Regions from separate parts of the Gordonia sp. NPDC003422 genome, predicted to be linked through region 3. Evidence: predicted binding sites of a transcription regulator. Region 3 holds the regulator's gene; each other region holds the start of a gene.
What was found. Region 3 encodes LexA, which represses DNA repair genes until DNA is damaged. Its sites were predicted from a motif close to CGAACANNTGTTCG; they were not measured.
Positions count from the first base shown of each region.

Region 1: ACWDTF_RS07075 (HNH endonuclease signature motif containing protein) is a predicted target of LexA. The motif match lies at 2,762-2,775, and genes of this name have one in related genera.
Region 2: ACWDTF_RS14260 (DUF222 domain-containing protein) is a predicted target of LexA. The motif match lies at 3,346-3,359, and genes of this name have one in related genera.

Region 1 is NZ_JBSFQL010000006.1:27,681-32,904, forward strand. Features, by position in the region: gene ACWDTF_RS07070 (ABC transporter substrate-binding protein) at 1-937, shown strand, start outside; gene ACWDTF_RS07075 (HNH endonuclease signature motif containing protein) at 1,019-2,629, opposite strand; gene ACWDTF_RS07080 (alcohol dehydrogenase) at 2,834-3,787, opposite strand; gene ACWDTF_RS07085 (TetR/AcrR family transcriptional regulator C-terminal domain-containing protein) at 3,872-4,513, shown strand; gene ACWDTF_RS07090 (hypothetical protein) at 4,555-4,692, opposite strand; tRNA gene ACWDTF_RS07095 (tRNA-Met) at 4,792-4,868, opposite strand; gene ACWDTF_RS07100 (hypothetical protein) at 5,097-5,224, shown strand, end outside.
Region 2 is NZ_JBSFQL010000015.1:78,583-83,806, reverse strand. Features, by position in the region: gene ACWDTF_RS14275 (MFS transporter) at 1-1,223, shown strand, start outside; gene ACWDTF_RS14270 (TetR/AcrR family transcriptional regulator) at 1,234-1,824, opposite strand; gene ACWDTF_RS14265 (oxygenase MpaB family protein) at 1,950-3,023, shown strand; gene ACWDTF_RS14260 (DUF222 domain-containing protein) at 3,374-4,603, shown strand; gene ACWDTF_RS14255 (guanylate cyclase) at 4,834-5,224, opposite strand, start outside.
Region 3 is NZ_JBSFQL010000003.1:101,975-107,198, reverse strand. Features, by position in the region: gene hrpA (ATP-dependent RNA helicase HrpA) at 1-1,241, shown strand, start outside; gene nrdR (transcriptional regulator NrdR) at 1,215-1,715, opposite strand; gene ACWDTF_RS03895 (LysM peptidoglycan-binding domain-containing protein) at 1,816-2,367, opposite strand; gene lexA (transcriptional repressor LexA) at 2,646-3,353, shown strand; gene ACWDTF_RS03885 (phosphoenolpyruvate--protein phosphotransferase) at 3,925-5,224, opposite strand, start outside.

The sequences.
Region 1 (5,224 bases), on a different contig from region 3:
CTTGGCCGGCTGCACCGACCAGTCGTCGAGCGCACAACGGGACGTGATCGGAACGCTGCGGATCGGTGTCATCGGCTCGGTCAACGTCCTGACCGGGCCGCTCGGATTCGCCCACAGCCGAGGTGAACTCCTCAACGCGCTCAAGCCGCTCGGGGTCGACGCGGTGGAGGTGTACAGCTTCCCCAACGGCCCCGACCTCAACCAGGCGCTGCTCGGCGGCCGCCTGGACGTCGGGAACTACGGGGACACACCGGCACTCGTCGCCAAGGGCAGCGGCCTCGACACACGACTGCTGGCCATCACACAGTTCAACAACGACGCCGGTGTGGTCGTGAAAGATCCGTCGATCAAGTCCTTGAAGGATCTGGCCGGCAAGAAGATCGGCGTCCCGAAGGGCTCCTACATCGATCGGTACCTGCAGGGTGCGCTGCAGCAGGAGGGCATCACCGCTCAGCTGGTCCATCTGTATCCCGCCGACCAGGAAGGTCCGTTGAGTACCGGCGAGATCGCCGGCGCGGCTCTGCCCGGGGTGATCCCGTCGGTCGCCTTGCAGTCGTTCCAGCGCAAGGGATACCGCCTGGTGGATTCGGTCTACACCAACCATCCGGGGCTGGCCGGCACGAGCGTGTCGGTGGCGGCCAACCCGTTCCTCGCCAAGCAGCCCGACTTCGGCGCAGCGTGGCAAAAGCTGATCGCGGACTCCGTCATCTACGCGAAGGCGCACTGGGACGAGTACCTCGCGTTCGAGATCAAGAACTCCAAGGCCAACCCGGCCGACATCCGCGCCGCCGCCAACCCGGGAGGCTATGCCCCCGAACCATTCCCGGCCGCCGGCGTCCGACTCCTCGAGGGCACCAAGGCGTTCCTAGTCGCACAAGGCAGCCTGAAGACCGACTACTCCCTCAACGAATGGCTGTACAAGCCCTCACACGCCTGACGCGAGCACGTCCCGCCGGCTAGGTGCGAGCTTGCGAGCCTCGAAGCCCCTGGCGAGACAACATCGCCGCTTGACCACTCGCTACTCCACCGGAAACCGCACCCGGCGCACGCTCCAACCCGCCGTGACCAACCGTCGTTGGCGTTGATTCTCCCGAATATCGATCGGGGGTGTGGTGGTGTCGTCCCGGCCGGGTGGCCGCAACCGATGCTTACGGCGCACCAACGCCGTGACCTGTTGCGGCACATCGTGCACCCGGTTGATCCGCGCCGGATTCGGAGGCGCACCGGGTTGCGGATTCAACGTCCACGCCGTGCGCCCGGCATCCGGACCCTCCTTGACCACATGCGTGGTGTACTGCCCCGGCTCCGGACCCACCACCCGATTATGTGGACCACACGCCGGACCCAACGTATCGATGTCGGTCACCCCGCCATCGGCCCAGTCCTTGTCCGCGTGATGAATCTGCACCTTCGCCGCCGGCACACTGCACCCGGGACACGCGCACCCATCATGATGGGCAAACAACAAGAACCGCTGCGACCGCGACGCCAACCGTTGCGCCGTCCCCAAATACAACGGCTGACCCGTCACCTCCGAGAACACCGCCAAATGCAGCTGGGCCTCCGCGGCCAACGCGATAACGTCCTCGATCGGCAGATCCGTACCCGTCGCCGTCCGACCAAACCCCGCGCGCTCGGCCAACTCGGCATCGGTGATCTTCACAATCACATGCGGCGGCAACCCATTCACCGAGCTGCCCAACAGCTTCCCATCCAACGCCGCCCGCAACAACGCCCGAAACGCATCGTGATTGCGCTGCGCTGGGCACCGGTCATCCCGCTCGGCCGCCGCCGCCAACTCTTCGGCACTGACATCGTCTTTCGACCCCTGCAACGGCGTCTCATCGGCCGGATTGTTCATCCCCTTGACCGCCCACGCCGTCAACACCGTGTCGAACATCGCCCGGGTCAACGGATCCAACTGTCCACTCAGCTTCGACATCAACTGAGAATCCTGCCGCCCCAACGACACCCCGCGCCGCCGCGCGCGATCGGAGTCATCGGTCAACGTGCCATCCGGATCCAGATGCGCCAACACCCGGGTCCCCAACGCAGTGATCTCCTTCGGCGTGAACTCACGCGCATAGTCGACCATGTCCCGCTCCGCCGCCTCCACCACATCCGCAGGGATCGCCGCCGGGATCTTGTCCAAGGTGTCCAACACCGCATGCACATGATCGGCACCCACCGCACCCTGCGCCACCGCCTCGGCCAGATACGGCCGTTTCGGTTGCAGCAGTTCGCCATACACCGAGAAATGCCGGGCCACCGCCGCCATCTCCGCTATCCGCTTCCGCGGCTGCGTCACCCGCAGACGCGTCGTCAGAAACGAGTGCACCGACGTATCACCCACCAAACGGAACGCGTCCCGGTCCGAGACGTCCATCACCCGACGATGACCCGACCACGCCATCCGACGCACCGCACGCTCATGCTCCCCGGCCACCTCCACGACCTCCGCAGACGTATTACCGGTGGTGTCGACCGCATCGATGCGATCCAACAAACCATGCAACTGCCGATACAGATCGACCACATCATCCCGACCCGACGGCGCACCATCAGAATCCGGATGCTCGGTCTCCGCGCGCACCGACATCAACTCGTCGAAATCCCGCGGCACCCCCACCAACCGCGAATTCCACGCGGCGCCAGGCCCATACAACGCAGGACTCGCACGACGCTCATCCGGCACGCGAGAACCAGAACCAGAATCCCCCGAAATCTCCGCCACCCCCACGCACCTCCCCCAAGCGCCATTCGAATACCTGTTCGAGGTTACGCGGTCAACCCGACACGCGCAAGGATCCTTCGAAAATTCCTCGGGAGGCTTTCAGCCACCCATGGTGATCACAAGCCGGCCCGGCCGGTCGTCGACCCACGCTTCGGCCACATCGCGTAGCGGTGCCGTCCGCACGTCGATCGAAAGTTCGCCGCTTGCAGCATAATCCAGAATACTCGGGAGTTCCCGCAGCATCAGCATCGGATCGATGGAACCACCACCGGAACCGCGAATCGAGATCGGCCGTGCACGTAGGATTGCCGCGTCGAGCGCGATGTCGCGGCCCGCGACCGCCCCGATCTGGAGATACTGCACGGGAGAACGACTTTCGGTGAGGCTGTGCGCCCGGAGGGCTCCAAGCGCCATCTCGGCCACCGGTCCCCACAGATAGTCGAGAACCACATCAATGCCGTCGGCGAAGGCCGCCGCGAGACTCTCGGCAGGGTCGTCGTGAATCAGCGACACCGCCACCACGCGCGGGTCGTCGGCAAGACGCGCCAGGGCATCGGCGTTGCGGCCTACAGCAATGACGCGCTTGGCGCCGAAGTGCAACGCGATCCGGACGGCGAGGGACCCAGACGTTCCCGTCGCGCCCAACACCGCGACCGTGCCGCCCTGCACGACATCACCACACGTGACGAGCGGCATCCACGACGACATCGCGGGGTTGACGATGGCCGCAGCAACCTCGGTCGCCAGGGGGTCCGGTACCGGGATTCCGAAGCCGCGCGGGACGACGGTGCGTTCGGCGATGGTGCCGTACGGGTCCGGACAACCTCCGGTGTAGACGCGTTGCCCGTCGATGACGCCCACGCCATCGACTCCGGCGACGAAGGGCAACTCATCGCCGGACGAGTAGTGGGCGCCGCTCGCGACGGACCGGACGAGTTGGTGGACGCCGGCGGCGAGCATCTCGACCTCGGCGAGTCCATCGGACATGGTGGGGTCGGGAAAGTCCGCGCAGGTGGGTGGCTTGGTGAAGTCGGTGACGACTGCAGCTTTCATTATTCGCTCCTGAACATTGTTCAAATACCTATCTGCTAGTGTTGTTGAACATTGTTCAGAAGTCAAGGGAGCTCAGGACACGCAATGGCGCGCACCGCCCTCAGCCGCGAAGCGATCGTGGACGCGGCCTTCGACCAGCTCGCCGATAGCGGCTTGGAGGGCATCACCGCGCGAGCCCTGGCCGCACGACTGGGCGTCCGGGCCGGCGCCCTCTACTACCACTTCCGCGACATGTCCGACCTGCAGGATTCGATGGCGTCGCGCATCATCGCGGAGATGCTGGCGGAGCCGATATCACCTGAGGCGCGGGCCGATTGGCGGGTCCTGCTGCGCACCAGCGCCCATCACATCCGGCGCACGCTGCTGTCGTTCCGCGACGGCGCCAAGCTGGTCTCGGGCACCACCCTCGTCGACGACGAAGCGCTGCGCAGTCTCGAAGAGCCGGTGCGGGTTCTCGTCGAGGCCGGGATGTCACCGGTCGACGCTCAGCGCGCATTGCAGACGGTCAACGTCTTCGTGAGTGGCTTCGTCGTGGAAGAACAGCACCGACACCCCACCCCGGGGCATGACCGCTTCACCGCGGACGATCGACGCGCACGGCTCGATCCGGACGAGCAGCCGCTGCAGTACGCCTTGAGTGACGAGGTCGCGGACCTGCCAACCGAGGCGTTCGATTGGGGCCTGGAGGCGCTGATCGAGGGAATCGGTGTGCGCCTGAGCCTCTGACTCCTGTCGGACAGTCGCGGGTCCACCGCGACTCGGCAAGCTCAGCCCTCGGCAGCAAAGAACGCCTTGGTACGGACGTTCCACAGCAGGGCAGCATAGACAGCGGCGGTCACTCCTGTGCCAATTGCCGCAAGCAACACAAGCCAAGGCTGGGTGCGGTCGACGTCGGCCTCGGCCACAGCACTCCCGATGATGTCGGTGACTCCCCCGATCGATGGAACGGGGCCAACAGAATCAGAAAACCCCCGCCCGGATGTGCCGGACGGGGGTTCTCATCGTGGTAGCGGGGACAGGATTTGAACCTGCGACCTCTGGGTTATGAGCCCAGCGAGCTACCGAGCTGCTCCACCCCGCGTTGGTGAACACCACGTTACACATACGTTCGCCTGCGGTGCAAATCGATACCTAGATGTCGCCTGAACTGGGAAAACGCGACTCACCCCGACTCCCTTCGACGTCAATCGCCGGCGAAACCGACCCCGCAACATCGACATATGCGAGCAACCCGACTGCGTGATACTCCTGTGACCGATGTCACATTTCGAGTACAATAGGCGCGCCGACGACCACCCGAGGAGGCACCATGACCACGCATCACCCGCACCGGCACGAGAGCCACGGCAATCATCCGATGAGCATCGTCGCGTTCCTGCTCATCCTCGGTGGGTTCGCCCTCGCCGCACTGTGGCTGGTCGCCATGGCTGCCGGCAA
Region 2 (5,224 bases), on a different contig from region 3:
GGACCGTGGTGGCTCTGTCGGCGCTGTACTTCGCGCAAGGTCTGCCGTACGGATTCTTCACCGGCACGGTGCCGGTGGTGCTGCGCCGATCGGGCTACTCGCTCACCGAGATCAGCGCTACCGGGTTGCTGTTCGCGCCGTGGGCCCTGAAGTTCATCTGGGCGCCGTTCGTAGACCGGTATGGCACACGGCGCCAGTGGCTGCTGGCGCTGCAGTTCGCGTCGGTCGTCGTCGCGCTGGGTCTGGCGTGCCTGGACCTGTCGTCGACGTTGACCTGGCTGCTGGTCGGGATAGCGGTCATCAATCTGTTGTCGGCCACTCAGGACATCGCGACCGACGGACTGGCCGTGCAACTGCTGACCGCACGACAACGCGGTCTCGGCAACGGAATTCAGGTCGGCGCGTACCGGATCGGCATGATCGTGGGCGGCGGCGGTCTGCTTTGGCTGTTCTCGATCGCCGGGTGGCGATTGCTCTTCGTCGCGATGGCGGTTCTGTTGCTGGCGGCCACGATTCCGGTGTGGTGGCTGCGCGGGCTGACGTCGATCCGGGGGTCCGCTGCGCCGACGTCGACGCCCGATGCGTCGGGCGTCTCCTGGTGGCGCCGGCTGCGCCGCCCCGGCATGTTCGCACTGATCCTGCTGATCGGCGGCTTTAAGTTCGGCGACTCGATGGGCTCGGCCGTCGTCGGGCCGTTCATGGTCGACGAGGGACTGTCGGGCGCCCAGATCGCGCTGATCAAGGGTGCCTTGTCGTCGCTTGGTGCGCTGGGCGGCGCAGCCCTCGGCGGGTGGTTGGCATTCCGGTTCGGTCGTCGCAACGCACTGCTGATCGGTGGGGTGGCGCAAACGGCGAGTCTCGGTCTGTACTTGCTCGCCGCGACGGGGGTGGGCGGTTTCGCGCTGATCGTGTCGGCAAGTCTGGCCGAGCACATCCTCGGTGGCGCAGCGACGGTCGCTGTGTTCACAGTGATGATGGACGCTGCCGAGCGTGATCACGCCGGTAGTGACTACACCTTGCTCGCGTGCGCCGTGGTCGTCGTCCAGGGGATCGCAGGTGTGGCCGGCGGACTGGTCGGTGACTCGTTCGGGTATCCGGTGCTCTTCGCTGCGAGTCTTGTACTATCCGGGATCGGCTGTGCTGCAATGATCATCGCACTTGACCGCGGAGTGGGGCCCGAGGGCGTGCGCAGGTTGACCCGGGTCCGCGACCAGACTGTCTGAGTCTGGTCGGTCAGGAGAGCATCAAGTTCACCGCGACATCGACCACAGCATCGAGGTCAGTGCCGAGGCCTCCGGTCAGCCATTGTTGGGCGAGTTCGGCCATCGCGCCGGTGAACATCGCCGCGCGAACACCATTGGTGGTCGCGTCGGGCTCGTGCACCTGGTTCTCCGCGACGGCGAGTTCGCGCAGCAGTTCCTGGGTCGCGGCCCGACGCTGGGCGAGCACGGGGTTCGCGCGCGCCTCGGTGAACAGGACGCGCCCACGACGCGGATCTGCGGAGCCGAATTCGAGCACTGAACGGATGCCGAGGCGAGTGCGGGCGCGAACCGAATCGTCGCACCCAGCGAGTTTGCCCTCGATCGTCGTGGCGAGTTCGGCCTCGGTGCGATCGTAGACCGCACCGAGGAGTTCGTCGGTGTCGGCGAAGCTCTCGTAGAAGTAGCGGCTGTTGAATCCACATGCGCGACACACCGAACGGACCGAAAGGGCACCTTCGCCCGCGGATCCGAACAGGTCGAAAGCGGCTGCGACGAGCTGCTCACGGCGTTCGGCACGACGATCCGCCATCCGGACGCCGGCCCACCTGGTGGGGCTGGACATCGCACCAGCATACGCGCGGCAGATCGTTATGAAGAAGGTCTGGTCACAGGTGTACCCAAAAGGTTATTCTGGGCACACCTGTTACCAGAAGGTGGGTGGTTGTTGTGTCCGTGCGCTCAGTGTCGTTGCCCTCAGTGTCGTTGCCCTCAGTGTCGTTGCCGTCCGTTCCGCTGCCATCTGTGCCGCTGCCCTCGGTGCGTGTGCCGTTCGCGTTGCCGCATCAGTACATCGGCAAGTGGCTCAACGAGAAGTTCGACGAGAACGTGAAGTCCAAGTTCTTCCGCGGTATGAGTTTTGACGATCCGGTCGGCGACCCGGGCTGGTTCGGTCCCGACAGTGCCACGTGGTATGTCCATTCCCACACGCCCGCACTGATTTTCGGACTGCAGTGCGCGTCGTACATGGAGCGGCTCGACCCGAGTATCTTCTGGATGGGCATGCATCATTCCCGGCTCGTGGAGAAGTCGTCGCAGACGTCGACGATGGGCCGGATCGACCAGGCCGGAGCCAACATCCGGTTAGGGCATTCGTTGGCCTTCTTCATCGGTACCGCTTACGGCACGACGGATACGGCCGAGCGTCTTGCCCGAACCGTCCGGGCCATGCATCACACCATCAAAGGTGTTCGGCCAGATGGGCTTCCGTACGACGCCGACGATCCGCTCTGGCTGCGGTGGAACTACGCGACCGTTGTCTGGGGAATTGCCACCGCGCACGAGATCTACCACCCTCGACCTCTACGTGGCGACGATCTGGACCGATACTACGGCGAGTTCGTCCGCGTCGGGCACGCGCTCGGGGGTACCGATCTGCCCACCACCAAGGCAGAGACTCTGGCCTGCCTGGAAGAGTATCTCCCGCGTCTGGCACTGACCCACGGCAGTGCGATGGCGACCGGCACCAATCTCACGAATCCTGCTCAGGCGGCGGTGGATTGGGCCATCCGCGACACCATGCCCACGTGGGCGGCGCAGTTTGTGCAGTACCGCCCGCCGAATCCGGTCGAACGGCGTGCGCGTCGCAGCGCGGTCTGGAGCGCCATCAACGGACTGCACGCCAGCATGGGGGAGGCGCCCGAGTTTGCCGCGTCACGTCGCCGGGTTCAAGGCGGAACCACCGTGCCGCACACGGTTCCCAGTTACGTTCTCGGCACCGACCCGGAACTCAGCCGCGACGAGGTCGAGGCGACGATGGCGTAGGGCCATCGCTGGTGATCTCGACACGGTGCCTCGCTCCGCTCGGTACCGGCTCGATCCGGCGGATCTCGACACGGTGCCCATCCCCCGCTGGTTGATCTCGACACGGTGCCCACCCCCCCGCTGGTTGAGCCGACACCGAGCCCCCAAGGGCGAGGCGTCGTGTCGAAACCACTTGGCGAGCTGACACTGTCCCCAACCTCAACCATCAACCACCCTTGAATCTCTGATACGGCTGTGACTCCTGCGCATCTTTCCGGGCCCTCTTCGCACCACCAGTAACAGTAGTATGCGAGTCTCTGACCTGCAAAAACAGTTCTTGACTCGCATACATGTTCGAGTATTCTGGACGCATGCCCCACATCGAACACCTTTGCGACCAGCTCGCCGCGTTCGCTCCTCCGGACACTGCCCGCGAGGTGCACGAAGCCCTGTCGGCGCTGCTGCGGCTACGGAACATGGTCGACCACCACGCCGCAGTCCTTGCTGGGGCCGTGGAGCGGTTGGGGCTCGCGAAGGAGCAGGGCCGCACCACCCGCGAACTGCTGATCGTCATGGGCGCCGCGCCCGCGGTCGCCACTCGGTTGCTGCGTATCGGTGTTGCTTTGGCCGGTACGCCGCGGTTGGCTGGTCACACCGCTGACGGGTCTGTCTCCGGCGAGCACGCGGATGCGATCGCCCGCGGACTGTCCCATATCGGTGTGCGGGCGAGGGAACCGCTGTCGGAGTCGCAGCGTCAAACCTGTGTGACCGATCTTCTGGCCCAAGCCTTCTCCGGCGCCACTCCCGCCGACATCGACCGCCGTGCCCGCGCCCTGGGCAACCAGGTCGCCGACGATGCTCCCGCCGCGGTACCCGCTCGCGATGACCGCGACATCAACACCTTCGATGTGGCCACCGATGGTGACGGCCGGGTCGTGGTGCGTGGGGATGTGGACGCGGTGATCGGGGAGAAACTGCACACCATGATCGACGCCCTGTCGGGACCCCGTCCCGAACCCGACGGCTCCCCCGACGCCCGCTCGCCCGGGCGTCGCCGCTCCGAAGCTCTGGAACGCATCCTCGACGCCGCCGCCCACGGGGACGGTTTGGTGGGGATGCCGAAACATCAAGTGCTGCTCACGTTGCCGGCCGACAGCCCGGATCTGGCGTCGATGGCGTTCACCGGACCCGTCACCTTGGACACCGTCCGGTTGTTAACGTGTGATGCGACGGTCACCGGGATCACCGTCGATAAGGACGGGGTGCCGGTCGCGATGACCGACAATGTGCGGTTGTTCCCGCCGCACCTGCGTCGAGCGTTGATCGTGCGTGACGGTGGGTGTTGCATCAAGTGCGGCGCCCCGGCGTCCTGGGCGCACGCGCACCACATCAAGCATCACGCCGACGGCGGGAAGACCGTCCTGGACAACGGGTGTCTGCTCTGCCCGTCCTGCCACACCGATGTGCACCACAACGGGTGGGACGTCGTCCTCGGGGCTGACCGCCACCCCTGGCTGGTCCCGCCGGCCTCCGTCGATCCCGAAAGGAGACCACTACCGACCTACAACCGACGCACCATGCGCCTGGACAACGCCGCCTGAACCCACCAACCTGAACCAGCCAACCGCGTAGCACCTTTCGCACCCGACCCCGGTCGGGACCGCACCCGTACCTTGAGAACTTCATAGTGTGAAGCGCGACGCCACGGGAAACCGTTGCCGCGCAGTCGAAGCCACCTATCTCTGAACCCAGCATGGCCGCACCAGCGGACCAACACGCCGGGATAGCGATGGCTTCGACTGCGCGACAACGAATCCCGGTATCGAACAGGTCAGAGGTGCACAGCCACTTCGTCGCCGAGATGGAAGGGTGTGGTCAGCGGAAGCCGGTCGCCACTCCAGAACCGGCCGGGGTCGAACCAGTTCGAATCCTTCGACGCGTCGACGAGACCCATGTCGGAGTAGGTGATCGCGACGACCTCTGCGCAATAGGCGGCTTCCAGTCCCACGGTCTCCTTGTGCTCCTCGTCGTGTCGCCGTGCACGCCGTTCGCGAGCCTTGCGGTCGAGGTAGGGGATGCCGCGAACCATGTCGACGCTCGTGGGGATGCGGCCCCGGAGCCAGCGGCCGGCAAGGCGCGCGGTGGTGGGGAAGGGTGTGCCGTCGAGTCGGGCGATGACCCGCAACAGGATGTCCTCTTGCTCGGCTGTCACGTCCGGGGTG
Region 3 (5,224 bases):
CCGCGGGCTTCGACTGGACGGTGCCGGGCCTGCGATCGGAATTGGCCACCGCGCTGGTCAAGACGCTGCCCAAGCATCTGCGCAAGACGATGTCGCCCGCCGGGCGGTTCGCCGAACTCGCTCTGTCCCAACTGAAACCACGGTCCGAACCGATCGTGTCCGGACTGGCCCGGGAGCTGACCACCATCGTCGGAACCACGGTGGCCGCCGACGATTTCGTCCCCGACCGGCTACCGGCACACCTGCGCGTGCATTTTGCGCTCGCCGATGCGACGGGCGCCATCGTCGACACCGACGACTCGCTCACCGATCTCCAACGCCGACATCGTCGGAGCACCACCCCGGAGCCGATCGTCCGGCGCGAGTTCACCGCGTGGACGGCCGACGGGATCGGTTCGCTCCCACACAGCTCGCAGGTGAAGATCGCCGGTCAAGAACTGACCCGCTACCCCGCGATCACGGCGGTGACCGACGCGACCGGCGCCTCGCGTGCCGTCGTCCGTACCGACGCGACGTCCCCGCAGGAGCGTGATCGGCTCGTTTTCGAAGGCGTCGCGGCCCTGCTCGACATCGCCATCCCGCCGCTGTCGAAGAAGGTCGTCGGCTCTCTGGCCGGGGCCGACAGACTCGCCTTGAGCCAGAGCCCCTACCGCAGGATCGAGGACCTCACCGCCGACTGCACGCGACGCGCGATCCGCGACCAGATGGCTGATGCGTCCGCCGCCGTTGCCGCCGTCCGCACTCCCGCCGAGTTCGAGACCGTGCGCGCGCGGATACAGCCGGCAGCCCTGGCCGCCGCACCCGAGTACTTCGCTCTCGCCGTGGCGACCCTTCGGGCCCTCGCCCCGGTGCGCACGCTGATCGACCAACACGCGGGTTCGGTGGCAGCCGACGACGTCGCCGAACAGATCGACGACCTGGTGTTCGACGGATTCGTCCGCGTCACCGGGCGTACTCACCTGTCCGAGTTGCCGCGCTACCTTCTCGCCGCACAGACCAGGTTGGCAGCGCTGCCCGCATCGGCGGCACGCGACCAGGAAGGCGTCGCGGTCATCGACCGCGTGACCCAACGCTGGAATCAGCGTCTCGCGCAGGTGTCGGCGGCCAGGCGGGACGCGGTCAACGAAGAAGCCCACTGGCTCGTCGAGGAACTGCGGGTGGGTGTGTTCGCCCAGCGCATCGGAACCGCGTACCCCGTATCCGAGAAAAGGGCGCTACGAACCCTGGACAGACTCGGCTGACACCTTGGTATCGGCGCCATTCGTTGCGACCGAACGGCCTTGGAGGTCGTCGATCTCACGCTGGAAGTCGTCGAGCGAATCGAACGACCGGTACACCGAGGCGAAGCGCAGGTAGGCCACCTCGTCGAGGTTGCGCAGCGGTCCGAGGATCGCGAGACCGACCTCGTTGCTCGGGATCTCGGCCGAACCGCTGGCGCGGACGGCGTCTTCCACCTGTTGCGCCAACTGTGCGAGGTCGTCGTCGCCGACCTCGCGCCCCTGACATGCGCGACGGACCCCGCGCATCACCTTTTCCCGACTGAACGGTTCGGTCACGCCGTTGCGTTTCACCACGGCGAGCACCGCGCTCTCCACCGTGGAGAAGCGGCGGCCGCACTCAACGCACGCCCGACGCCGCCGGATGGCCTGCCCCTCGTCGGCGACACGCGAGTCGATGACCTTGGTGTCCTCGTTCTTGCAGAAGGGGCAGCGCATGTGATCCTCACGCCTGTCGCGGGACACGGCGGCACATGCGAGTCGTACGCCGGGTCGGTTCCCGACCGGTCCCTGTGACATCGAGGATACCGCCCGCCGATCAGCGGTACGCGGGTGTCAGCAGTGGCTGCCCGACCCGAAGTCCGCTGGACTCCAGGTCATTCAGCTCCAGAATCTCGTCGATGACCACTTGGCGCGGAACGTCCGGCGCCACCCGCGCCGCAATGGTGCTCAGCGAGTCACCCGCCCGCACGTGCGTCACCTGGGTACTCGTCGGCGACGGGGTCTGCGACTCGGCGTAGTTGTTGCCGACGATGCCGATCACCCACACCGACACCGCGAGCGCGAGACCGGCGAGCACCCCGAGCGCGGTGGCACGCCGACGCGCGTACACGGCGGATGCGGGCCGTTTGGACCCGCGACGCCCCACCGCCTCGCCGCACCGCGTCGAGGTCGGCGCGACCCCCGGCATCGGCGCGTCGGCGCGACCTGCCGGGCTGGTCTGCCCGATCGGCCGGCCGGTCGGCCGCGTGATGCCGCGCGGCGCGGGCTGCGTCCGCAGCGGCGTGCCGGCCGCCTTACGAGTGGTGACAATGGTCGAGTCCACGCTGGTGCGGGCGCGGCCCGAACGGGTGAGTGTCGCGCTGGTCATGCTGGCCTCCGGGGGTGCTCGTGGCGGTTGTGCCGGGTACTCGGGCAGTTCGGCGAACGCGCTGTCGAGGACGTTCGACGGCCTCGATCACGTGTTCGATGAACTGATGTTCGAGTTGTACCACGCCCGACCGACAAAGTCGCGCCACACCTCGAACAAATGTTTGAAGTGATCGTCGCGCTCCGCTAGGCTCGGGCCCACGGACATGTCAACACCCGCCGCCGACAACCAGCCGATTCGCTCTCAAGCGAGGCGGCGACAGAGAGGAATCCGAGCAGATGAGCGACTCACGGCCCAAGCGCACCGGAACTCGGAGCGATGATCGCGACCAGGACGCTCCCATCGATCCTGCCGCCGCCGAGGCGTCGCTGACCGCGCGTCAGCGCGGCGTGCTGGACGTGATCCGGCAATCGGTGCGCGAACGTGGCTATCCCCCGAGCATCCGCGAGATCGGCGACGCGGTCGGACTCACCTCGACATCGTCGGTCGCCCACCAGCTGCGCACGCTGGAGCGCAAGGGACTGCTCAAGCGCGACCACAACCGTCCACGCGCGGTCAACGTGCAGGACGCAGATCCGGCCGCGACCAACGCGGGAGGCGATCCGCTGCCGACGCCGACCTTCGTGCCGGTGCTGGGCAGGATCGCCGCCGGTGGACCGATCCTCGCCGAGGAAGCGGTCGAAGACGTGTTCCCACTCCCCCGCGAACTGGTCGGGGACGGCTCACTGTTCCTGCTGCGGGTGGTCGGCGAATCGATGATCGACGCCGCGATCTGCGACGGCGACTGGGTGGTCGTCCGTCAGCAGAGCGTGGCCGAGAACGGCGACATCGTCGCCGCGATGATCGACGGCGAGGCCACGGTGAAGACGTTCAAGCGCAAGAACGGGCACGTCTGGCTCATGCCGCACAACGAGCTGTTCGAGCCGATCCCCGGCGACGACGCCGCCATCCTCGGCAAGGTTGTGACGGTGATGCGCCGGATCTGAGGGCAAGTACACCCCGTCGGATATCTGTACCTTTCAACCCGACCGTGGACCTGGCCAGAAACCTCAGCTGTGGCCAGAAACCGCTGGGGCGCCTCGGGTTTCTGGCCAGACACGCGGTTTCTGCACTCACGCAGCGCCGACGATGCGCCGGGGACACCATCTCGCCCCCGCACAGACCACCCATCCCGAGTGCTCGCATCTGCGCGCGTCTCCCATCCGCGCGCAATGCATTACGAGCAGATGGGAGGAATGCGAGCACCTGTTCCGTCGAGCCCGCTAACGTCGATCGGCGCGTTCTGCGGAACGCGCCGCACGGACGCGGCACCCGCAGAAAGCAGGGGAAGAAACTTCCTCCCCTACCCTCAGAGTCCTCCCCTACAAATTTCTCGGGGACGACTGTGAACCCCGGGGAAGAAACTCTTCCCCTAGATTTTGCGGCACCACACTGACGCATTTGCCCAGGTCAGCGACCTGGGCGCCGCCATCGACAGCGGAAGCACAATCCGTTGAAGTTGTGCCCGGAATCCGGGCACAACTTCATACGGAACCACGGACAGCCGAAGTCTTCGTCTCAGACGGCAGGAGAGAGCGGGGTGGCTGCGGCGTCGAGCACCGACGTCGCGGCCTGACGCGCACCGGCCGGATCCGCGGTTGCCAGTGCTGCAGTGGCGGCTTCGCGGCACGCGTCGAGGGTGACCTCGGCGAGCCGCGCGCCGACGCCGGCCGCGGCGACCGGTGCACTCGAGAGCGAGGTCACCCCGAGCCCGGTCAGCACGCATGCGAGGTTGGGGTCGGCGGCGGCCTCCCCGCACACCCCCACCGGCTTGCCCAACGTCTGACCTGCCGACGCGACCTCGGCGATGAGCTTGAGCACCGCCGGTTGCCACGGGTCGGTCAACGACGCGAGGTCCGCGGACATCCGGTCGGCGGCCATCGTGTACTGCGTCAGATCGTTGGTGCCGATGGATACGAAGTCCACCTCCGCGAGGATGAGCGGCGCCAGAATCGCGACGGCGGGGATCTCGACCATCACTCCGGCGGTCATCCCCCGCGCACGCACCTCCTGCGCGAACGCCGCTGCTTCCCGGGCGCTGGCGATCATCGGTGCCATCACCCACGGTGTCGATCCGGTTTCGGCTGCGGCCCGCGCGATCGCATCGAGTTGGTGCGCTCGAATCTCCGGGTTCTCCACCGCGATTCGGTCGCCACGAACTCCTAGTGCCGGATTTGCCTCGTCTTTGTGGTTGACGAATTTGAGCGGTTTGTCGGAGCCCGCGTCGAGCGTGCGAACCACGACCTTCTGCCCGGGAAATGCCTCGAGCACTTCGCGGTAGATGCCCGCCTGCTCGTCGACCGTCGGCTCGTCGGGGCGGTCGAGGAAGGCCAACTCGGTGCGGAACAGCCCGATCCCTTCGACGGGGTATCCGGTGGCCGTGCGTGCCGACGCCCCGTCCGCGACGTTGGCGAGCACCGAGACCTCGTGTCCGTCGGCGGTGCGCCCGGGCCCGTGCCAGGCGGCGACCGCTTCCGCACGCCGACGACTGGCATCGACCTGTGCTCGCGCCGTCGCCTCGTCGGGGCCGATGGTGATGGTGCCGAGCGTGCCGTCGATCAGCACGGGGGTTCCGGCCGGCACCGTCGTCAGATCCGATACCGCGACCACACAGGGAATCCCGAGTTGCCGGGCGATGATGGCGGTGTGACTCGTCGGGCCGCCGAGCCGGGTGACGAGGGCGACGGTGGTCGCCGGATCGAGTCCGGCGGTGTCCGCGGGCGCGAGATCGTCGGCGAGCAGGACAGACGGTTCGATCGGTTCCGGCACACCTGGTTCGGGCAGGCCGAGAAGTTCGGCGAGGACGCGGTCGCGCACG